3 regions of the Rhodococcus sp. 077-4 genome follow, and region 3 is predicted to be linked to each of the others. Evidence: riboswitches for the same ligand, from Rfam matches in the RefSeq annotation. Region 3 holds a riboswitch; each other region holds the start of a gene.
What was found. A riboswitch is a leader RNA that binds a small molecule or an ion and turns the genes downstream of it on or off. The one in region 3 is predicted to bind S-adenosylmethionine.

Region 1 (7,945 bases), on a different contig from region 3:
ACTCTGCCACCACGGACCGGGGAAGTATGGAGCAGGTGGACGACGAACAGATCATCGGTGAGGATTTTTCCGACACGCGACTGGACGGGCAGGAGTGGACCGGCCGACAGTTCGTTCGGTGCACCTTCCGTGACGCGGACATGAGCGGCGTACGAACCGACTCGGTGGTGTTCACCGAATGCGACTTCACCGGCACCGACCTGACCGAATCGGTCCACACGAACTCGGCCTTTCGCTCGTGCACTTTCACTCGAACAAACCTGCAGCACAGCACGTTTCGACACTCGACGATGATGGGATCGATGTTCGTCGACACTCGCATGCGTCCCGCGACCTACGACGAGGTGGACTTCACCCTGGCGTCTCTGGGCAACGCAGACCTGCGAGGCGTCGATCTCTCGGGATGCCGGATGCGGGAAGCGAACTTGGTTTCTGCCGATCTGCGCAAGGCAACCTTGCGGTCTGTCGACTTCGTGGGTGCCCGCACCGTCGACGCGAAGTTCGACGAGGCGGATCTGCGCGGAGCCGTCGCCGACGCGTCGCTGTGGGTCAGCGCGAGCGTGCGCAACGCGAAGATCGAGCTGATGCAGGCAGTTGCGTACGCGGGAGCGCACGGTCTCGTCGTCGAGGGCTGACCGCGGCGATCGGACCGGCGCGCCGCCGCTGACGCCGAACCTGGAACAATGACCGGGTGACTGCAACGATTCTCGATGGCAAAGCGACCCGTGACGAGATATTCGTCGATCTCACCGCCCGCGTGGCAACGCTGCGGGAGAAGGGCATCACCCCAGGTCTGGCGACCGTACTCGTGGGAGACGACCCGGGGTCGGCGGCGTACGTTCGTGGCAAGCACAACGACTGCGCCAAGGTCGGCATCACCTCCATTCGGCGTGATCTGCCTGCCGATATCACCCAGGCGGATCTCGAAGCCGTCATCGACGAGCTCAATACCAACCCCGACTGCACCGGATACATTGTTCAGCTGCCGCTCCCGAAGCATCTCGACGAGAACGCCGCACTCGAGCGCATCGATCCGGACAAGGACGCCGACGGACTGCATCCGATCAACCTCGGCCGTCTCGTGCTGGGCAAGGAAGCGGCGCTGCCGTGTACTCCCCGTGGCATCGTCCACCTGCTGCGCCGCTACGACGTTGCTCTCGACGGCGCACACGCGGTGGTGATCGGCCGCGGAGTGACGGTCGGAAGGCCCATGGGTCTACTGCTCACACGGCGTTCCGAGAACTCGACGGTCACGTTGTGCCACACCGGAACTCGTGATCTTGCCGCCGAGGTCTCCCGTGCGGACATCGTCATCGCCGCCGCCGGAGTTCCGGGGTTGATCACCGCAGACATGGTCAAGCCGGGTGCCGCTGTGCTCGATGTCGGGGTGACTCGCACCGAGGACGGACTCCGCGGCGACGTTGCCGACGGCGTCGCCGAGGTGGCCGGTTTCCTCTCGCCCAACCCCGGGGGCGTCGGACCGCTGACGCGAGCATTCTTGCTCACCAACGTGGTCGAGCGCGCCGAGCGCGTCGCCGCCGAGAGCTGAGCGGACTCGACGTGAACGCCGCAGAGGATGCGCGGGGCGAGCCCGAACCGGGATTTCGCGCAGCAGTGGCGCGTAACCTGCCGATCGTCGCGGTGTCCGTCGTCGTCCTTGCCGCGCTCGTCCTGGTGCTGGCCGATCGCTGGCGGCGCGGCGCGTTCATCTTCGGATGCGCGGCGCTGCTGGCGGCACTGCTGAGACTGTGCCTCCCCGAATCACGAGTCGGCACACTGCAAGTGCGCAGTCGCGTGTTCGACGTGCTGGCGCTGGGCTGCGTCGGTGGAGCGATAGTTTTTCTGTCGCTGTCGATCGATCCGCTGGGAACCGACTGACCTCGAGCAACAGAGCCCGGTCCGAACAGATGCCGTGTCAGCGCCGTCCGAGGCGGGCAAGCTCCATCGTCTCGGCCAGCAGTTTCGCCACCGAATCGGCCTCGGTGAGAAAGCCGTCGTGTCCGTCACGCGACTGGATCACTTCGAGTCCGCGGCACTGAGGGAGTTCGCGAGCGATCTCTTTCTGCAGTCGAAGCGGATACAGGCGGTCGGAATCGACACCGCCGACGATGGTCGGAACCGTGGCGGTCGCAAGTGCTTCGGCTACCCCGCCGCGCCCACGGCCGACATCGTGACGGTTCATGGCCTCGCTGAGAAGAACATACGTGGCCGCATCGAATCGATTGACCAGCTTCGCGGCCTGATGCTCGAGGTAGCTCTGTGCGGAGTATCTGCCACCCGCCCATGGATCCTCGTCGTTCTGCGGTGAGTTACCGAACCGAATGTCGAGTTCACTTTCGGTCCGGTACGTCAGATGCGCGATGCGGCGCGCAATGCCGAGTCCGGCCGAAGGCGAAGTGCCGGTGCCGTGGTAGTTGCCGCCGAGCCAGCCTGGATCGGCCTTGATCGCCGCGATTTGCGTTGTCTGGGTGCCGATCTGGTCGGCTGTCGCCCTCGCACCGACCGCAAGGATCAAAGCGGCCGCCACTCGATCGGGGTAGCCGACGATCCATTCGAGGGTGCGCATTCCGCCCATCGAGCCACCGACGACTGCCGCGAACCGCTCGATGCCCAATGCGTCGGCAACGGCAACTTCGGCAGCGACCTGATCTCGGATCGAGATGTCCGGGAAGCGAGATCCGTAGGGGGTGCCGTCGGGCGAGACACTGCTCGGGCCGGTGGTGCCACCGCAGCCGCCGAGCACGTTGGTCGCCACGACGCACCACTCGTCGGTGTCGATGGGGCGACCGGGCCCGACCATGCCGTTCCACCAACCGGGCAGAGCATGATCGGCATCCGGCGGACCGGACACATGTGAGTCCCCGGTCAGGGCATGCTCGACGAGAACGACGTTGCTGCGGTCGGTGGCAAGTTCGCCCCACCGCTGCACCGCCACCGTGACCTGGGAAATCCGAGAGCCGTTTTCGAGATCGAGAGCACCGATGTCGATGAAGCCCAACCGCCCGTCCGGAGGCGGAAGAACCGCCTCCGGACGAACGCCTGCGTCGCAGCTGTGACTCAAGACGCCGCCGCGCTGAAGCCGACCTCGAGATCGGCGATGATGTCGTCGATCCCTTCGATACCCACGGCCAAGCGAACCAGGCCGGGGGTCACGCCCGATGCCAACTGCTCCTCCGGAGTCAGCTGGGAATGCGTGGTGGACGCGGGGTGGATGACGAGTGAACGCACGTCTCCGATGTTAGCGACGTGGCTGTGCAGCGTGAGTGCGTTGACGAACTTCTTGCCGGCATCGACACCACCCTGCAACTCGAACGCGATGATTGCGCCCTGACCCTTCGGCAACAATTCCTGCCCGCGCTGGTACCACGGGGACGATTCGAGTCCCGCGTAGTTGATCGAGACGACGTCGTCTCGACCGGCGAGGAAGGCGGCGACCTTCTGTGCGTTCGACACGTGCCGCTCGATCCGCAGGCTCAACGTCTCGAGACCCTGGCTGATGAGGAAGGCGTTGAATGGGGAGACCGCTGCGCCGATGTCACGCAAGAGCTGCACGCGTGCCTTCAGTGCGAACGCGGGTGCACCGAGATCGGCGAAGACGACGCCGTGGTAACTCGGGTCTGCGGTGGTGAAGTTGGGGTGACGGCCCTGCGTCCAGTCGAACGTGCCACCGTCGACGATGACGCCGGCGATGGCCGTTCCGTGTCCACCGAGATACTTCGTCGCCGAGTGCACCACGATGTCGGCACCGTGCTTCAACGGCTGAAGCAGGTACGGCGTTGCCACGGTGTTGTCCACGATCAACGGAATGCCGTTCTCGTGTGCCACCGCCGAGATGCCCGGGATATCGAGAATGTCGTTCTTCGGATTGGAGATCGACTCGCCGTAGAACGCCTTGGTCGACGGCGTGATCGCTGCGCGCCACTGCTCGAGGTCATCGGGATCGTCGACGAACGAGACGGTGATGCCCAGCTTGGGGAGCGTGTAGTGGAACAGGTTGTACGTACCGCCGTAGAGCCGCGGGCTCGAGACGATGTGATCGCCTGCCTCCGCGAGGTTGAGAATCGCGAACGTCTCGGCGGCCTGACCGGACGACACCAGCAGAGCTGCGACGCCACCTTCGAGGGCAGCGATGCGCTGCTCGACCACGTCCTGCGTGGGGTTGATGATGCGGGTGTAGATGTTGCCCGGCTCCGCGAGTCCGAACAGTGCGGCGGCGTGGTCGGTGTTGTCGAACGTGTACGAGGTGGTCTGGTAGATCGGCAACGCACGAGCCTTGGTGACACCGTCCGGGGTCTGGCCCGAGTGGATCTGCTTGGTCTCGAAGCTCCAGTCGGCGGCGGGATCGGTGAACGGATCCTGGGTGGGTGCTCCGGTGGCGTCGACGACGTCAGGGGTGGAATCGGTCATGGCTGGTGATACTCCGTTTTCTGAGACGAGTCTGTCTGAGACGAATCGAATGTCGAATGAAGCTCGAGAAGTCGAGCGCTACGGGGCGTATCGGTACAGCAACACATGAGAGAACCTCCTGACAGGCTTCGGCCCCTGGGGACCGAAGGTTCAGTGGGTCCGCTTCCTGCGGACCCGCGCTTGTCGATCCGGCACTCGCGTGCCGGATCGGCCTGGTCGTTCACCCGGGGCACCCCACCGCGGTTGGAGGGTTGCCGGCCAGCAAGCCGGGGCTCGATGCTGGCACTCATGACCTGGCGAAGATCTTAGCGGGTGACGGCACTCCACCGGAACAAGGGCACACGCTCGGAGTTCGGGGCAGCTCGAGCAGATGCTCGGGTGAGGACAATCACCGTGCCGCGACTCGAAAAGAAGTTGCCAGGGGGAAGACAATGATTCGGTCGGCTGTTCTTCTACTCGGTCGGTCTCTGCTGAATCGATTCGCCGAGCCGCCGTTCTCCTTGTTCACATCCCCGATCCACACGAAAGTTGTTCCGCTGTGACTGTCACCGATTCCGCTCTTTCCCGTGTCAGCGCTGTGCGCGGCAAGGTGTCGAGTGGTCTGAGTGTCAGTCATCGACCGCACTCGACCCGCCGCAAGCTCGCGATGCTGGCCCTGTCGATCGGCGGCTTCGGGATCGGCACCACGGAATTCGCGTCGATGGGTCTGTTGCCGGACATCGCGACGACGATGGGGATCTCCGAGCCCTCGGCCGGCCACATGATCTCCGCATACGCGCTCGGTGTCGTCGTCGGCGCGCCGACCATCGCGGCCCTGGCCGCCCGCGTTCCCCGCAGAATGCTGCTGCTGGCGCTGATGGTGGCCTTCACCCTCGGAAACCTCGGCACCGTGTTCGCGCCCAGTTTCAACGAGCTGGTGGCCTCTCGATTCGTGGCAGGGCTGCCGCACGGCGCGTACTTCGGTGTGGCTGCTCTGGTGGCCGCCCACCTGGCCGAGCCGGGCAAGCGAGCCAAAGCCGTCGCGATGGTCATGATGGGACTTTCGGTGGCCAACGTCGTCGGCGTCCCGGTGGCAACCTGGATCGGCCAGGCGCTGGGCTGGCGCAGCGCCTTCACGCTCGTCGCAGTCATCGGGGCACTGACCGTCACCGCGCTCGTTTTGTGGATGCCGCGTCTCGACGCGATGCCGACCACCAGTCCGATCACCGAGCTGGGTGCGCTGCGCCGGGGCCAGGTGTGGATGACCCTGTTCGTGGGCATCGTCGGATTCGGCGGCATGTTCGCGGTGTACACCTACATCGCATCGACGCTGACCGACGTTGCCGGTCTTGCCCGCGCATTCGTTCCTGTCGCCCTGATGATCTACGGACTCGGAATGGTCGCCGGAAACTACGCGGGCGGCTGGCTCGCCGATCGATACCAGCTCAAGGGCACCTTTGTCGGGCTGGCCGCCACCGCGGTATTCCTGGCGGTGTTCGTCGTAGCGGCACACAATCCGGTGACCGCGCTGCTCCTGGTCTTCCTGATCGGCGCGTCCGGTTCGTCGGTGGTCCCCGGCCTGCAGACGCGACTGATGGACGTGGCCGAGGACGCCCAGACACTCGCCGCGTCGCTCAATCACGCGGCATTCAATCTTGCCAACGCGATCGGAGCGGCAGTCGGTGGTGCCGTGATCGCCGCCGGATTCGGCTACACGGCACCGGCCGCTGTCGGTTCCGGTCTGGCAGTGGCCGGCCTGGGCGTTCTGGCCACCGCGATGTGGATGGACAGGCGCTCCGCCGCGAAGTAGGCGACCTGGTCCTGTCAGCCGGTGATCGTCGCTGCCGTTCCGCCGAGTGCCTCGGTCAGCGCCGGGGTCAGCTTGTCGATGACGTACGGCAGGCTCAGCACGCTGGTGAAGTAGATTGCGCCCGCCGTCACCCCGTCGGTGAACACGAGGTTGCCGTCCTGCACCGGTTCGAGGGCGTTGTACACCGCTTCCTTTTCGAGCTCGGTGCGGTCGCCCGGGCTCTCGGTTCCCCAGATCAGTACGTCGGCGGAGTTGAGAACCGACAAGTTCTCCAGCGGAATGCTGGCCTGCCCACCGCCGTCGAGGGGAACGTACGCGTCGATGTCCGTGGGGATGACGAAACCGAGCGCGGTGAGGAAGTCGGTGCTCAGCCCGTCCTGGTACGCGATGGCCTTGCCCTCGTAGAACGCATTCTGGAGAAAGATCGCCTTCCTGTCGGCGAATTCGGGGTGCGCCGCCGCGGCGTCGGCGAACTTGCGGTTCACGCCATCGATCAGGCCATCGACCTCGGCCTTCTTGCCCAATGCGCGCCCGATCTTCTCCGCCTGTACGTCCCAGGGCTCGAAGTAGGCGGTCGAGGCGTCGGACTGCGCCAACGTGGGCGCGATGTCGCTCAGGGTGCTGTAGGTCTCCGCGTTCAAACCGGCATTGGTGGCGATGATCAGGTCGGGTCGCAGTGCCGCGATCTTCTCCGTCTCGAAGCCGTCGCCGGTATTGGACAGCACTTCGGGCTGCGCGTCACCCAGTGCGGCCTGCGCCCAGGGCCAGGTGGCGTACGGCTGATCGCCGTACCATTCCGTGACGCCGACGGGTATCACGCCGAGCGCCAACACCGTGTCCTGTTCGGTGTATCCGGCCACCACGATGCGTGTGGGCTCTTCGGGGACCACGGTCTCACCGAACGCATGCTCGACCGAGACCGGGAAGGCTGCCGAGTCGGAGGCGGTACCTGGGGTCGGCGACGCCTCGTCGGTGGCGTTCGAGCACGCGCTGAGGAGCCCCGCGGTGGTCAGTGCTGTCACGCACACCGCCCAGGTCCGGAAAAGTGGTCGGTTACGCATGGATCGCCTCTCGGAAGGGTTGGCTAACATCAAGTAGGGTAGCCCACCCTAATCTATGTGTCGGCGTGTTCGTCCCTGTTGGGAACGGCTGCTCGAACCTTCACCGAACCTCCATATTTCCCGACGGACTCCTCCATGCGCGCCCTCTAGGGTCAGTTCTCATGAGCCGCACAGTTCTCGTCGTCGACGACGAGCCCACGATCTCCGAGGCCGTCGCCGCTCGGCTGCGCGGCGAGGGGTACGAGGTCGTCACGGCCGCCGACGGTCCCTCTGCCGTCGACGCGTGTGCCCGGTACGACCCCGACGTGGTGGTGCTCGATCTCATGCTGCCCGGGTTCGACGGTCTCGAGGTGTGTCGCCGAATCCAGGCGTCCCGCCCGGTCCCGGTGTTGATGTTGACGGCCAAATCCGACGAGACGGACATGCTCGTCGGACTGGGCGTGGGCGCAGACGACTATCTGGGCAAGCCGTTCAGCATGCGCGAGTTGGTCGCTCGCGTGCACGCCTTGATTCGGCGGGCAGAGCGAGCGGTGGTCACCGAACTGCAGGCCGTTCGAGTCGGTGATGTGCAGATCGACCACCGGGAACGGCGGGTGAGCAATCCCTCCGGCGACATCCACTTGACCAGAACAGAATTCGACATCCTCGCCTACCTCGCCGCGCGGCCGCGTACTGCGGTCTCTCGGGA
Region 2 (7,945 bases), 130 kb from region 3:
GCCCACAGTCTTATGTGCATGCTGCCGCCGCGTTTGTACGCCCCGGGCTTCAGACCTGCCAACAGGATGCGTGAGCCGACCACCGAGATCGCCATGCGGCCGACCGGAGTGATGAAGAGAAGGAAGGCGACGAGAATCCACCACCACGACAGCGTCGGAGCCCACGACACGTCGCCGAACCACGACATGACGTTGAACAGCAGCCCGAGCCAGGTGACCCACTGCAATCCGGTGAGGGTGGTCAACGGAATCGTCGCCAGGATCTGCGCCCACTGCGCGGAGCGTGACGTCGGGGCGACCTCACGCGGAACGGCCTCGACGACGGGCTTCAGATCGTCGAGATACTGCGCCAGTGACCCCAGCCGCGGGTGGTCGTAGAGCTGCGCGACGGTGATCTCGGGGAACCGCTCGCGCAACGCCGTCACCAATTGCGCGGCCGACAGTGAACCGCCGCCGTTGGCGAAGAAATCGGCGTTCTCGTCCGAGACCTGCGCGCCGAGGATGTTGGTCCACAGTTCGGCCACCCACCCCGCCGTGCCACCGAGCGAGGACGCTCCCGACATGCCGGGCAGGGGCCACGGCAATGCATTGCGATCGACCTTGCCCGAGGTGCGCGTCGGCATCTCGTCCACGAGAGCGAGCCTCGGCACCAGTGCCGCGGGCAACTGCTCGGCCAGCAACTCGCGCGCCGCCTCGAGATCGAAATTCGGGTTGGTGCTGGCGAGATACCCGACGAGCACCGAGTTTCCGGCCGCTGTCTTGCGGATGGCTGCCGCCGCACCACCGACACCCGGAAGTGCTTGCAGCGCATTGTCTATCTCGCCGAGCTCGATGCGGCGACCGCCGAGTTTTACCTGATCGTCGGCACGGCCCTGAAACAGCAGGCCTTCGAGCTCGAGTTTGACCAGATCGCCACTGCGATACGCCCGCTCCCAGCCGAGAGAGGCCATGGGCGCGTACTTTTCGGCGTCCTTGGCCGGATCGAGATACCGCGCGAGTCCGACGCCGCCGATGACCAATTCACCGACCTCGCCGATCTGAACCGGAGTGCCGGAGCCGTCGACCACGGCAAGGTCCCACCCGTCGAGGGGGAGACCGATGCGGACCGGTCCCTTGCCGTCCATGATCGCCGCGCACGCGACGACCGTCGCCTCGGTGGGGCCGTACGTGTTCCAGACCTCACGGCCCTCGACGGCCAATCGCTCGGCCAGTTCCGGCGGGCAGGCTTCGCCGCCGAAAATTAACAGCCGCACCGCTTCCAGAGCGACCGCGGGCCACAGCGACGCCAGCGTCGGCACCGTCGAGACCACACTGATGTCCCGCGAGACGAGCCATGGACCCAGGTCGAAACCGGACCGCACCAACGACCGCGGAGCGGGTACGAGACACGCACCGTGGCGCCACGCCAGCCACATCTCCTCGCACGACGCGTCGAACGCCACCGATAGGCCGGCGAGCACACGGTCACCCGGTCCGAGGGGATCCTTCTGCAGGAACATGCGCGCCTCGGCGTCGACGAACGCCGCCGCGTTGCGATGACTCACGGCGACGCCCTTGGGGGTGCCGGTGGAGCCCGAGGTGAAGATGACCCACGCGTCGTCCTCGGGGGTTGGCGGTTCGGCGTCGTACCGAGGAACTTCCTGTTTGGGAGCTGTACCGGCCGCGATTCCGCCCGCAGTGACGATGGCCGTCACCTTGGCCTCGCCGAAGACCAACTCGGCCCGCTCTTCCGGATCGTCGGCGTCCACCGGTACGTACGCAGCTCCGACGTTCAGGATGGACAGGATGGCGACGTAGAGCGAGAAGGAACCCGACGGCATGCGGATGCCGACGCGATCGCCGCGCCGGACACCGGCATTGGCGAGCCACTGAGCACCCTCGGCGATGTCGTCCAACAATTCCGAGTAACTGACCGAGACGGTGCCGTCATCGATCGCGGGAGCGTCGGGAAAGCTGTGGGCAGTCGCGCGCAGAACGTCGATCAGCGTCCGCGGGGGTGGGGCGAGAGACGAGCGAAGGTACGGTGCGGGCGCTGCCGTGACCTCGGGATCTCGGGTTGCGGAATGGCTATCGGATTCGTGCACAGACAACCGGGTGTCCTTCGTGTTCGTGGGGCGGTGGAGCGCATCTGGAACCGTGGCAGGGGAGCCGCAGCGTCGTTGGTTATCTCATGTTCGGTTGGCCGGAAGGTGAACGGACGCGCCTTCCCATCGCGGGAATCTTACTGGTGTCGAGGAGCAAGTCTCGGCTTGACAAACCCACAGAGAGTTTGCGAGTGTCTTCTCCACGGTCACGAGTACCAGCATCAAGCCCCGGCTAGCTGGTCGGCAACCCTCCTCCGCGGTGGGGTGCTCCGGGTGACGACCAGGCTGTTGCCGGAGAACCGGTGCGGCAAGCGCGGACTCGTTCACGAATTCCTTCGGTTGCGGGTCCCTCGAACGTGAGGGCTTGATCTGTCATGACATCTGTACTTTCCCGCCCCTGTGCTCCTTTTGCCCCTGTTTCGGGCACGGATCTCCAGGTACCGCTGGTGCAGGGCGGCACGTGCACCTACGCCAACTTCGACTACGCCGCGAGCGCGCCGGCTCTGGTTGCGGTGACCGACCGGATCGCGGAGCTGCTGCCGTTCTACTCGAGCGTGCATCGCGGTGCCGGCTACGCCTCGCGGGTCTCGACGGCGGCGTACGAGAAGGCTCGCGTGACCGTGGCCGATTTCGTTGGTGCACAAGTAGATTCGGTGGTGGTGTTCACTCGCAACACCACCGACTCGCTCAACCTGCTCGCCGCCTGCGTGCCGGGCGAGACCGTCGTGCTCGATATCGAACATCACGCGAATCTGCTCCCGTGGCGTGATCGACGAGTGGTGGTGGCTGCGTCGACCCTGGCCGAAACCATCACTCGGCTCGACGCGGAGCTTGCCGCGAAACCCGCTGCGCTACTGGCGATCACGGGTGCATCGAACGTCACCGGCGAGGTCCTGCCCATCGCCGAACTCGCAGCGCTTGCGCATCGACACGGCGCGCGCATCGCGGTGGACGGTGCGCAACTGGTGCCGCACCGCCGGGTCGACATCGACGCACTCGGTGTGGACTACCTCGCGTTCTCCGGCCACAAGCTGTACGCCCCGTTCGGCGCGGGAGTGCTTGTGGGAAAGCGTGATTGGCTCGACCTCGGTGAGCCGCACCTGGCCGGCGGCGGCGCGGTGCGCAGCGTGAGCATCGACCACACCGACTGGGCTCCGGCACCGCAGCGGCACGAGGCGGGTACACCCAACGTGCTCGGGGTCGCCGCACTCGCCGCAGCCTGCGAGGCCATCGCGGGCTTCGACGACGACGAACTACAAGCCCACGAGCGCGAACTGTCTGCTCGATTGCGCGACGGACTGGCGGCCCTGGACGGCGTCGAGCAGTTGCAGGTGTGGGCCGACGCCCCCGACAGTGTCGGCATCGTCACCTTCACCGTCGCCGGACGCGACCCCGGTGAGGTCGCCGCGTACCTCTCGGCCGAACACGGAATCGGTGTGCGTGACGGAAAGTTCTGCGCACATCCGCTGCTGGGCAGGCTGGGGCATACGGCCGGCGCGGTTCGCGCCAGCATCGGACTCGGCAGCTCCTCGGCCGATGTGGACCGGCTCGTCGATGCCCTCGCCGGCCTGGTCGAAGCGGGGCCGAACTGGCACTACGCAGAGGATGCGGGCTGGTGGAATCCGGTGCCCGACCCGCGACCGTTCCCCGAGCTGGTGGATGGGGCCGCCGGGGTTGGATCCCCGTGCACCTCCGCAGACAGTTAGCATGGCGACATGACCGTGAGTGTCGTGTGGACGGGTAACCGCCACTGGTGCAACAGATACGTGGATCTGTGCCGCACTGCGTCCGGGTCGTGTTCGAGTTCGGCTCCACTCCGACCGAATGCGTTCACCGACTTCTAGAACCAGGACCACTCATGTCGCACAACTTCACCCGCGTTGCCGTCGAATTCGACAGCGTCTGGACCGAACTGACCGTCGCAGCGGATGTGAACATCATCCGAATCCAGGCCTCCGACCTGCGAGAAGCTCAGCAGCAACGGGCTCGTCTGCGGGCCGAAGCGGTCGAGCGCGGTGAGTCGGCCGAGAGCGTTGCGGTGTTTCTCGATCTGGAAATCCACATCGCTGCCGACGCGCGCACGGCACGCCGAGAGTTCGCGGGGCTGAATGCGCCCGCCAACCCGTCGTCCATCCGCTACATCGGTACGCCGTCGGGATTGGCCAGTCTGATCTCCGACGTCACCGCCGCCGACGTGGCGGACGGTGTGACGTTGCAGGTCCACGACGATGCCGATCGACAGGCGATCTTCATCGGCTCCGGAGTGCTGCCGCTCTTGGGATCGCGCGGCACGCGGTTCGACGTCGACACCGTCGACGCGATACTCGGCGCACCGCAGATCGCCCCGACACTCGCGTCCTGAGCACTCGGTCAGGTGACGTCGATCGCCAGACCTGCAGTGATGCGGACCAACTCGGTGAACGTCGAACGGAAGATCGTGTTGACGTGACCCGCCGCCGCCCACACCTCGGCGTGGGCAGCCAGATCCTGGTCGACGAACGTGTCCAGGTTGGTGGGATGGCCGACCGGGGCTATGCCACCGATCGGCTGGCCGGTGGCATGCTTCGCCGTGTCGAGATCGGCGCGTGTCAACGTGCCACCGAGGCGCTCACCCGTGTGCGCGAGATGGACGTTGTGAGCTCCCGACACCAGTAGCAGCACCGGCTCGTCGTCGAGCAGAAACACCATCGACTTGACGATCGCGCCCACACCCACGCCGAGAGCAGCGGCGGCATCGGCGGCGGTGTGCGTGCCCTCCGGGCTGCTGACCACGACACCGTGATGGCCGCGAGAAATCAAAGTGTCGGCAACATGGGCTGCATTCGGATGAAGTAGCCGGGTCATGCACCAACCCTATTGCCACGCGACCGTTTACGCAGATGCGTCGAGATCACCGAACAGTCTCAATCGCGCCATGCCACCGTCGGGGAAGATGTCCATCCGAACCTCCGACACCGGGGTGTCGTGGGTGAGCACGAAGCGATGACGGGTGTCGGGCTGCAGCGTCGTACGCGGTAGCAGTTCGATCCATTCGCCGTCGCCCAGCCGTCCGCGCAGCGATGCAGCACCGGGCGCGTTTCCGAGGAAGCAGGTGGTGTCGAGTTCGGCGAGAGAGATGTGCCCGGTGCCGGCGAGCTGCACCTGAACCCAGTCGTTCGCGTCGTTGCGGCGACGCGAGGTCTCCCAGCCCTCGCCCATCGACCGCGGGGGTCCGGGGAAGAGCAGGTTGTTGGGGGAGCTGTAGAACATGTTGGAGCACGCCGAGACGTACGCGCCGTTCTCGAGCGCAGCCAGGTCGACCGGGCCGGCAGCGAGGAACTTGGGGTCCGGCTTTCCGCGGCCGAGTACTCGCAACCGCGCCACGCCGCCGTCGGGATAGATCGAGAGCTTCACGTGCGTCCACCGCGCATCGGAGGCAACAGTGAACCTGTTCTCACTGTCACCGTTGACCGGGCTGCGCGGAACGATGGTGGTCCACTCGGTCTGGGCGTGCAGTTCCTCCGGGGACGGAAATCCGTCCACCTCGGCGGCCTCGATCGAGATCTCCGGCGGATAGTTTCCGGTGAACCACGCGGTGTCGACGACGACAGCCGACACGACCCCTGGTGCTCCGAGACGCACGATCGCCTCGTCGTAGCCGGCCTCGCGTCGGCGCCGGGTCTCCCAGCCGTCGTAGATCTGGCCCTTGTGCCCGAACGTTGCCGTCGAATAGTCGGCTTTGCCCGGCCTGACGAGGTTTTCCTTCTCCGCGAACGTCTCGTCGTTCGCCCACACGACTGCGCCTCCGAGAGTGCGGACGGCGAGATCGGGTAGTGGCAGAGGGAAAGTGGCGGTCATGAAATCACACTTTACTGGTTTCGCGTGGGCTCAGCCGGTTGTGCGCGGACCGACGACGCACAGCCGCCGCACCCATCAGCAGTGCGCCGATCAGGATGTAGAACGCCAGTCCGAGTGCCGGCTGACCCAACCCGGTGCCGGAGAAGTACACGATGCTGCGCACACCCTCGGTGCCGATGCCGGGGGTGATCCACCGACCGATCGAGGCGTAGAGCGACGGCAGGACGTCTGCGCCGAAAGCGCCTCCTGCGCTCGGGTTTCCGAGGATGACGAACAGGACGATCGCGGCGGGAACCGCGGCGACGCCGATCAGTGCGCGCAGTCCCATGGTGAACAGTCCCGTGGCGAACACCACCCCGGTACCCAGCAGGGTGAGCGGAAACCAGTGCCCGGCAAAGGTTCCCAGTACATGGGTGGTGAGAAACGCTCCCAGTGCGCCGGACAGGGCTGCGTACACCGCGAGAATGCCGACGTGGACGCAGGTTTCGCGGCGGGAGGTCGGTGCGCCGATGAGCAGTCCGAATGCGGCAGCCAGCAGGTACCCGCCGACGACCCAGCCGACCGAGAGGTAGAAGCCGGACAGCCCTCGGTTGTCGTGCACGCCGACGGGGATCTCGTCGCGGACCACGAACTGGCGGCCCTGCGCGCCATCGACCTCGGTGAAGATCGAGTCCAGCGCAGTGGCCACGGAGCTTCCGGCCGCGCTCGCGGTGATGAGGGTGTCCGTTCCGCTCGCACCGACGACGTAGGCCCCGAGAATGTCCCGATCGCGGAGCAGCGCACGAACCTCCGCGGTATCGGCCGCGGTTCGTGCGTCGAGCGGGGTGCCGTCTATGGCGTCGAGGCGGTCGGCGGTCTGTCGGTCCAGCCCCTCGGGGAGACCGGCTTCGCTCACCACCGCGATGGGGATCGCGTGCGGCGTCGGCTGATGGAACGCCGAGACGTAGCTGAGGATGAAGCCGAGTTGCAGTACCAGTACTGCCGCGGCGAGCAGTGACATCTTGCGCATGGGTGACTCCTGAGCCGTGTCGATTTCCGTAGATATTGTCGATACCCGAGGTATTCAATACTCTAGGTATCGTGAATGCCGAGGAGCAAGAAAAGTGGGAGTCGACACAGCCGCAGCGGCGACCCCAGCGCACCGACGTGCGGGAACGACTGCTCGCTGCAGCCGCGGACGAATTCACCGAACGTGGTTACGCCGCAGCAAAACTCATCGACATCGCACATCGGGCCGGCTTCACCAAGGGCGCCGTCTACTCCAATTTCGAGTCCAAGCAAGCGCTGTTCGCCGAACTGCTCGCGCGACGCTCCCTCGATCTCGCAGCCCGCGTGCTGGCGCACGTATCCGACCTGGACTCACGCGCGGCAGCCGGAGCGGGCGGCGGCGAGATCGCATCCTGGGTGGTGGCCGAACCTCGATGGCCGCTTCTGACGGTCGAATTCGGCATCCTGGCCGGACGCGACCCGGCCATCGCCGAGCGCTACCGCACCGACCGTCGAGCGCTGCGCGGCGAACTCGAACGACTCATCGCCGAGCGTGCGGAGCGGTGGGGTGTGGGCGAGAACTTCGATGCCCGACGCCTCGCGACATCACTGGCGGCATTGATCTCCGGATTGGCCGTCGAACACTCGGTGGATCCGGAGGAAATCGACGAGAGAGTCATCGCCGACGCGGTGTCCGAACTGTTCGCGGGAGCGATAGCCAGGACACATCTCGATTGAGGGAGTCCGCACCGGGTAACCGAGAAAGATGAACGCTCAGAATCCCGATCCCGACGTCACCGCAGGACTCGAAGCGGGAGGCGGCGTCACACCAGGAGACACCCCGCCCGCCGAAACAGGAATCGGCGGCCCGAACCACGAACCGCCGCAGCGAAGCCGAGTGATGCCGATTCTCGTCATCTGCGTGGTGGCACTGCTGGCCATCCTGATCGCCGGTGGCTTGATCGGTCGCGTCGTCGGGCTGTTCGGCTGACCCACGCTTTTCGCGCTGGACGGTCGGTACTGCGGTAGTCAGTACT
Region 3 (7,945 bases):
GAGCAACAGGTTCAGCCCCGTCGCGTCACCGACGTACTGCACCGATTCGGGTACACGGGCCTCGCCGGCCCACTTGTCGAGTTGCGCGAGTTCGGCTGCCGCCGTGCCCGATACGAGGGTTTCAATATCGAGGAGTACGAACACCTGCGCCGGATCCCGTCCGGCGGCGACGATGGCCCGTCGAATACGGGCTGCCGTGTGTGTCGCGTCCTCCACTGTTGCCGCGGCGATTCGGATGATGTCCGCTCGTGTTGCCGCGACTGCGTTCGATTCCGGCGAATCCGCTCGCACCGACACCAGGGGTTGCCCTTGCGGGGATCGCGGGGTGATCGACGGGCCCTTCACCGAGAAGTTCTCGCCCTCGAAGTCGATGTAGTGCAGCTTGTCTCGGTCGATGAACCGTCCGGTGGCCGCGTCGCGGATCTCGGCGTCGTCCTCCCAGCTGTCCCACAGTCGGGTGACGACCTCGACTGCCTCGTCCGCCTCGTGCCACAGACTGACGTTGTCCTGCTCGGCCTTTCGCCCGAACAGGGCCGCTTGACCCGCGCCCGGGGTCACCTCCACGTGCCAACCCGCTCGACCGTAGGACGCGAAATCGAGGCTGGCGATCTGCTTCGAGATGTGGAACGGCTCGGTGTGGGTGACGGTGATCGTGGGAACCAGGCCGATGTGTTCGGTGAGTGCAGCCGCCCTGGCGGCGATGGCTGCGGCCTCGAGGGTTCGAGTGGCGAACGAATCGCCCAGGAAAGCCAGATCGATGCCGGCGCGGTCCGCTGCCTGCAGCTGGTCGATCCAGAACCCTGCTGTGAACACCTCTTCCGCGCGGGAATCCGGACGACGCCACGCCTGAGGATGGGCGCCGGTGCCTCGGAGATCGATTGCGACGACGAACTGCCCGTCAGACATTGATACTCGCTTTCTCGTGCGCACGTCCGGGAATGGCCCCGAGCAGCTCGCGGGTGTAGTCCTGCTGTGGATTGTCGAATAGTGCTGCAGTGTCGCCGTATTCGACGATGACGCCGGACTGCATGACGGCCACGGTGTCGCTGATCTGCCGGACGACGGCCAAGTCGTGCGAAATGAACAGATAGCTCAGACCCAGTTCGGATTGCAGGTCGTCGAGCAGAGTCAGGATCTGCGCCTGCACCGACACATCCAGGGCCGAGACCGGTTCGTCGAGAACCACCAGGTCCGGTGCCAACGCCAACGCACGGGCAATGGCGACGCGTTGACGCTGCCCACCGGACAGTTCGGCAGGCCGTCGGGCAAGGTAGTCACTGCTCAGCGCAACCTGGTCCAGCAGTGCACGGGCACGCTCGGAGCGCTCTCGCGAACTACCGATCTTGAACGCGTCCAGTGGTTCTCGCACGATCTCGCCGACGCGTAATTTCGGATTCAGCGAGGCGTACGGGTTCTGATAGACGATCTGCACCCGTCGACGTAGTTCGCGCTTGGCCTTACCTCGTAGACCGGTGATGTCCACTCCGTCGAACACCACCGAACCGGACGACGGCGTCTCGAGGCCGATTGCTATGCGCGCCAACGTGGATTTGCCCGAACCCGATTCGCCGACCAGCGAGAGCGTCCGACCGCGTTCGACCGTGACCGTGGCGTCCCTGACGGCATCGAGGTGCACTCCGCGTCCGATCGTGAATCTCTTGGAGACCTCCCCTACCGTCAGAATGGGTTCCGCGGGTGTGGTGCGCGAGGGTCGGATTGCGGTGTTCAACGAGGGTGCCGCCGCCAGAAGCTTGCGGGTGTAGGGATGCGTGGGGTTTGCCAGAACGTCGGCTGTGGAGCCTGTTTCGACGATCTCGCCACCGCTCATGACGATCAGGCGATCGGCGCGGTCGGCTGCGACTCCGAGATCGTGGGTGATCAGCAGAACTGCGGCACCCGTCTCGGCGATCCTGGCATCGAGGTGGTCGAGAATACGGCGCTGCACGGTGACGTCGAGGGCGCTGGTCGGTTCGTCCGCGATCACCAGTTCCGGGCGGCACGCGAGAGCGATTCCGATCAGCACGCGCTGCCTCTGCCCGCCGGACAGGTCCTGCGGGTACTGGCGCGCCCGAACTTCAGGGTTGTCCAGACCTGCCTCGGTGAGGATGCGAATGGCTTCGATCTTCGCGGAGCGGCGATCTGCGAGGCCGTGTACTCGCAGCACCTCGGCAACCTGATCGCCGACACGGACCACCGGGTTCAGCGAGGTGGTCGGATCCTGCGGGACGAGCCCGATGTGACGGCCGCGCAACCGGTTCAACGTCTTGTCCGAGGCGGTATCGAGCCGCTGCCCGTCGAATGTCACCGATCCGCCCACGATGCGGCCGGTGCCCGAGAGCAGACCCATGACGGCATGCGCGGTGGTCGACTTCCCGGAGCCGGACTCACCGACCACGGCAACCACCTCACCGCGATCGACGGTGAATCCGATGCCTGCGACAGCGGCCGTATCGCCGTAGTTCACCTGCAAATTCTCGACCTCGAGAATGGGACTCATTGCGATCGCCTCTCGAGTGCGTGGCCGAGGCGGTGCGCGGACAGCACAACTGCCACGATCACCAATCCAGGCAACGTGGTCATCCACCATGCGGTGGCCAGGAAGTTACGGCCTTCGGAAATCAGCGATCCCCATTCCGGGGTCGGCGGGGCAGCACCGAAGCCGAGGAAGCTCAACGACGACACGTACAGCACTGCCATACCGAACTCGACTGCGGCAAGGGCGATCACCGGGCCGTAGGAGTTTCTGAGTATGTGTTTGCGGAAGACGTCGAGCCGCCGCACTCCCGATGCGTATGCAGCTTCCACGTACAGCGAGCGGCGCACCCGTAGCACCTCCGAACGCATCACTCTCGCGAAGTTGGCGATCAAGGTGACTCCGACGGCGATCGCCACATTGACGGTGCCGAAGCCGAGGGCGGTGACCAAGGCCAGCGAGAGCAGCAACGTCGGAATCGACAGCAGCACATCGACGATGCGCATCAGTGCCGCGTCGAGAATCCCGCCGACGGCACCCGAAACCAGCCCGATCACCGATCCGACCACCAACGCGATGCCCACCGCCAACAGCGTTGCCGTCAGCGACAGGCCGGAACCGTGGACCACCCGGGTGAAGACGTCGCGGCCTATGTTGTCGGTGCCGAACCAGTGCGCCGCACTCGGTGCCTGGAGCTTGTCGGCGGGCACGCCCACCAGCGGGTCGCCGCTCGCGAAAACGGACGGGAACAGCGCGAACCCGAGAGCCAGCAACAGCACGAGCACGGAGATGCCGAGCCACACATGCTTCAGCACCTCTCGGCGACGGCGAGGGGGCACGGCTATCGGCTGCGGCTCGATCTGTACCGCTGGTTCACGAATCAGTGTGTCAGACATGAGCTTTCTCCGGTTCTGCGCTTGCCTTCGCGGGCTTGTACTCACGCACGATGCGCGGATCGATCAGCGGATACAGCAGATCGACAGCGAGGTTGACCAGGACGAAGACGAGCGAAGTGAGAACGACGATGCCCTGCACCACCGGAATGTCCTGAGCCAGCACCGACGTCTGGGTGAGCCGCCCCACCCCGGCGCGCGAGAAGACCGTCTCGACGACGACCGAACCGGCCAGCAGCGTGCCGACCAGTACTCCGGCGATAGTGAAGGCCGGGATGGACGACAGGCGCAGAACGTGTCGCGTCTGCACGCGGAGACGTGACACGCCCTTGGCGCGAGCAACATCGACGAAGGGCTGCTTCCACGTCGTCGTCATGCTGGTAGCGAGCACTTGGGCTATGACTGCACCGGTCGGCAGGGCCAACGTCACGGCCGGCAGGACCAGCGACGCGACGCCCGCGTCTCCGAATGCCGGGAACCAACGCAGGCGGAACGAAAACAGTTGCAACAGAAGCAGACCTACCCAGAAGGTCGGCACCGCCACCCCGAGCGGCGGGAGCGCGAACAGCAGGTTCTTCAGCCACGCCGTCTGTGTGTATGTCGCGGCGTAGGCCAGCGCCGTCCCGAACACGACGGCAAGCACCAATGCCGACCCGGCCAGACCGAGGGTGCTGGGCACGGCATCGAGGATTGCCGTCGTCACGGGTTGGCCGGTGGCGATGGACAATCCGAAATCGCCCTGCACCGCACCGACCAGCGAATGCCAGTACTGCACCCACACCGGCTGATCGAGGCCGTAGCGGGCCTGCAGTTCGGCGACGGCCGCAGCGTCCACCGGAGTGCCCGAGCCCGCCGAGTCAACGGCAAGACTGACCGGGTCCGAGGGCAGCAGGAACAACACGACGAACGAGATGGTGAACGCAGCCCACAGCACTGCCAGTGCCTGCAGTACTCGCTGCCCGAGGTAGCGGATCATGGCCCTACTGCCCGCTCAGCCAGGCATCGAAGAACTGCAGCCGCGCAGATGCCTCGAACTTCAGATCCTGAACCTTGGAGCCGACACCGACGGCCTGAGAAAGTTCGACGGTGGGAATCCACAATCCGTTGTCGAGGATCTGCTGCTGCGCAGTGTCGAGAATCTTGTCTCGCGCTGCGACGTCCGTCGTCGACAGTTGTTCTGTCAGAGCAGTATCGAGCTCCGATTTCGACGGGCGAGCATTGAGGTTGCGGCCGTCCACTGCAAACGACGTGCGCAGAATGTCCCCGTCGGCTCGGGTGCTGTTGTAGTAGGTCGAGTCGTAGTCCTTGGTTCCCTGTCGCGCCGTCGCCTCGGACGTCGACACCAGTTCGAGCTGCAGGTCGACGCCCACCGCACGCAGCTGCTGTTGGGTCAGTTCCAGAATTGCCTGGTTGCCCGCGAAGACCGCCGAGTACATGACCTTGAAACTGAGCTTCTGCCCGTCCTTTTCGCGGATCCCGTCTGCTCCCGGCACCCAGCCTGCAGCATCGAGCAGAGACTTCGATTTATCGGGGTCGTAGGTGACATCGGCGAGAGCGACGTACCCGGGAGTCGAGCTGGCGAGCGTGCCGGTGGCCGGCTTGAAATCAGGCCCCAGGACGGTGTCGACGAGTTCCTGACGGTTGATCGCAGGCACCAGAGCGGTTCGCACCGCGGGGTCCTGCAGAGCGCCGCGGGTGACGTTCGGCTGAATACCGAAGGGAACACCTGGATTCGACGTCGTCAGGATTCGGCCACCGGTTGCCTCGATCTGTGGCGCGTCCTGCGGCAACGCGTCGCTGACTGCGTCGAGCTGATCGGACGACAGGCTGCCGGTACGAACACCGGACTCGGGCACGATGGTGAACTCGATACGGTCGAGGTACGCCTCGCCGTCGTGGCCGAATGCCGAAGAGCCCCAGCTGTATCCGGTTCGCTTCGCCAAGGATACGGAGCGATCCTGCTGGTAGTCCGCGTACGTGAACGGTCCCGATCCGATGTTGGTACCCAAGCACCGCGATTCCGCCGACTGTGCGGAGGTTGCGGGGGCTTGAATGCCGAGCTGGGCCGTCGAACTTGCCTGCAGGAACTGTGCATTGGGTGCTGCGAAGTCGATTCTGAACGTGACCGGGTCGACAACCGTGGTGCCCTGATACCCGGTCAGATAGCTGGCCGCGAGCGGCGCTTTCGCCGGCCCGACGGTGCTTACGATGGCATCGAAGTTCTGTTTCACCGCGGCGGCGTCGAGCGCGGTGCCGTCACTGAACGTCACACCGTCCTTCAAGTGGAAGGTGAACGACTTCGCGTCGGGACTGACGTCCCAGCTCTCGGCCAACCACGGCTCGATGGCACCGGTCTCCGGGTTCTGGTCGGTGAGCGAATCGACCACCTGGCGGGTGACGTAGATCGTCTGATTGGTGCCGGCCTGCGCGGGATCGGAGCAGGTCGGAGCGCCGGACAAGCCGTAGCGCAACGTCCCTCCAGGCTGCGGCGGGCCGGCGTCGGCCGCCGAGGTGGTGGCAGCGCCGGCGCAACCGGCAAGCAACGTGGCGGTTGCGGCGAGGACGCCGGCCGCCAAAAGAGCAGGGCGAGTGGACACGTGGGTGTCTCCGATATCTGGTCGATCGCACGACGACTCCCGCATCCGGGCCACGTGTGCCCAGGAAGGAGTGCGTGCAGATGAGGTGAGGTGTCGAGAACGAGCAGTGACGAAATGTCAGCTAGGACAGTTCGAACCGTTCAGACGGCACAGATCCACATGGAGACGGCGAGAACCGTTGACGAAGCCTGCGGCAACTCGGGTATTCACGTGCGTTCCTCCATCGTTCCCGGCGGTAGCACCCTCACCCGACGAGCGGGGGGTTGCTGCGACGTCATAGAGCCAGGTCTCTCGGTCGCTCTGGATGGTCCTACGAAAGCGATACTACGAGAGGATGGACGCGGTTGCCAAGTCGGGCTGCCTCGAGTCAGTCACCCATGTAACCGGTATCAGGGTTGATCTGTCCGAGGAAGTCGCGAATCGACTCGCGATGTTCGTCGATCGAGAGCGGCGGGAAAACGGACGGGCAGTTCGCGCGATCCTGAATGCTGGGAAATGCCGCGGTGAGCGTGCTCGAATAGCCGTACCCAGAATTCGGGCCGGACTCCCAGGTGTAGTCGATAGTGTTCGGTTCGCCCGGACGTCTGCGCACCGTGAACAATTCACCGTCGACAGTCAGGACGAAGGGGCCGTCGTTCTCGGCCGGTAAGGGCTCGTCGACATCTTCGTGCGGCATCCCACCATCCCCCTCGATCGATATCGGTTGTGAACAGAGGACACTCGGCGGACGCCCTGGTCGCACCAAAGGTTGAATCGGCAACGCGCTTTTGCAGTAGCCGGTAGCGCGAACACAATCACGCGACAGTGAAGCGCACCGTGTTACCGGCCGGGTCGGGTAACGTCGTGTTGAGCGGGGAATCCGTAGTGATCGTCAAACCAGCTCTGCCGGAACCGATGTCGATCGGAATCTGCTTCGTCCACTCGCCGCTCTCCGGAGGCGCAGCACCGACCACGGCCGAATTCAGGTGAACCATCCACGTGCCTCCGGTCGGCTTGGCACCGCTGTACGGGTCCACCCACGGTGCGTCGAAGTTGTTCATGTTCACGAATACGGTCAGCGGACAATCGCTGCTGAAAAACGTCCGCCAGGTCAACGTGACCACCGCAATACCTGGTCGATTGTGCGGAGTGTAGACGTCGCCACTCACCTCGCCGGCGCACGGCAGGGACAACTCCCGCCCGAGTGAAATGTTGTGCGGAAACGGCGTGAATTCCTGGTGATGGGCCGACGCCACGCCTGGAGCGCCGAGGAGGGCCGCCGCGAGGGCGCAGCCGACAACTGTGGTTCGCACGCTCCAGGATCTGTTCACGAACAGGACATTACGGTAGAACCGTCCATGGAGGCGGGCACTGGTCCTTTGCCGACTCGACCTTCTACTGGTCGCCGACGATTACTCAGGGCGAAACGTAGAAGCTACCGATACTCGGGATGGTGAATACCTGGCCGAGATCGCCGAGTCGGTACTCTCCCCGCACGACGACCTGACCTGCGCCGGTCGCGACAGCAGCGCGGTCCGGACTCGCGTCGGTGATGGTTCCGGACGCGCCTGTGGACAGATTGGTCCAGGTGAAAATGTAGCCGTACCCGTCGGGAGCGGGATGGATGTGGCCGCTACCGTGCTCGACTATCGGGTTGTACACCGCGGCACCGCGCGTGAGGGGCCATGCAACCACGACACCCGGGATCTGGAGGGTGGTCGTGCCGTCGAACCTCACCGGCTCCGCATTCGCGGGTACCGCCGATCCGAATGTCGCCGCGGCAGCTACTACCACCAGTGCAGCTCTACCGACCGTGCGCAGTGTCAATTTCTCATGGCTCACGAAGGCAATACCGCACAACAGGACCGAATCGTTACGCGCGTCGAACAGAACTCGACTTCGGCCCACCGTGTGAGGCGACACTTGCCGCGACAGAACTCGAGAATCGCGATGCTCGAATTGTCGAGCTCTCGAGCGCGGCTGAGTTATGCGCCGCAACACGC

Region 1: linked by a shared signal. The riboswitch ahead of ACNEOT_RS11615 (bifunctional o-acetylhomoserine/o-acetylserine sulfhydrylase) and the one ahead of ACNEOT_RS06435 (ABC transporter substrate-binding protein) in region 3 are both predicted to bind S-adenosylmethionine.
Region 2: linked by a shared signal. The riboswitch ahead of ACNEOT_RS05750 (aminotransferase class V-fold PLP-dependent enzyme) and the one ahead of ACNEOT_RS06435 (ABC transporter substrate-binding protein) in region 3 are both predicted to bind S-adenosylmethionine.

The regions. Positions count from the first base shown of each region.
Region 1 is NZ_JAJPWC010000002.1:506,689-514,633, forward strand. It holds gene ACNEOT_RS11595 (pentapeptide repeat-containing protein) at 27-635, shown strand; gene ACNEOT_RS11600 (bifunctional methylenetetrahydrofolate dehydrogenase/methenyltetrahydrofolate cyclohydrolase) at 692-1,549, shown strand; gene ACNEOT_RS11605 (DUF3017 domain-containing protein) at 1,561-1,878, shown strand; gene metX (homoserine O-acetyltransferase MetX) at 1,916-3,061, opposite strand; gene ACNEOT_RS11615 (bifunctional o-acetylhomoserine/o-acetylserine sulfhydrylase) at 3,058-4,407, opposite strand; SAM riboswitch class IV at 4,579-4,701, opposite strand; gene ACNEOT_RS11620 (MFS transporter) at 5,054-6,196, shown strand; gene ACNEOT_RS11625 (ABC transporter substrate-binding protein) at 6,211-7,218, opposite strand; gene ACNEOT_RS11630 (response regulator transcription factor) at 7,419-7,945, shown strand, end outside.
Region 2 is NZ_JAJPWC010000001.1:1,184,367-1,192,311, forward strand. It holds gene ACNEOT_RS05745 (Pls/PosA family non-ribosomal peptide synthetase) at 1-2,084, opposite strand, end outside; SAM riboswitch class IV at 2,289-2,404, shown strand; gene ACNEOT_RS05750 (aminotransferase class V-fold PLP-dependent enzyme) at 2,459-3,790, shown strand; gene ACNEOT_RS05755 (hypothetical protein) at 3,943-4,446, shown strand; gene ACNEOT_RS05760 (YbaK/EbsC family protein) at 4,455-4,928, opposite strand; gene alc (allantoicase) at 4,956-5,921, opposite strand; gene ACNEOT_RS05770 (hypothetical protein) at 5,926-6,930, opposite strand; gene ACNEOT_RS05775 (TetR/AcrR family transcriptional regulator) at 7,068-7,646, shown strand; gene ACNEOT_RS05780 (DUF6480 family protein) at 7,675-7,899, shown strand.
Region 3 is NZ_JAJPWC010000001.1:1,314,213-1,322,157, reverse strand. It holds gene ACNEOT_RS06455 (LLM class flavin-dependent oxidoreductase) at 1-906, opposite strand, end outside; gene ACNEOT_RS06450 (dipeptide ABC transporter ATP-binding protein) at 899-2,497, opposite strand; gene ACNEOT_RS06445 (ABC transporter permease) at 2,494-3,369, opposite strand; gene ACNEOT_RS06440 (ABC transporter permease) at 3,362-4,342, opposite strand; gene ACNEOT_RS06435 (ABC transporter substrate-binding protein) at 4,347-6,008, opposite strand; SAM riboswitch class I at 6,181-6,274, opposite strand; gene ACNEOT_RS06430 (hypothetical protein) at 6,331-6,639, opposite strand; gene ACNEOT_RS06425 (hypothetical protein) at 6,758-7,273, opposite strand; gene ACNEOT_RS06420 (hypothetical protein) at 7,359-7,850, opposite strand.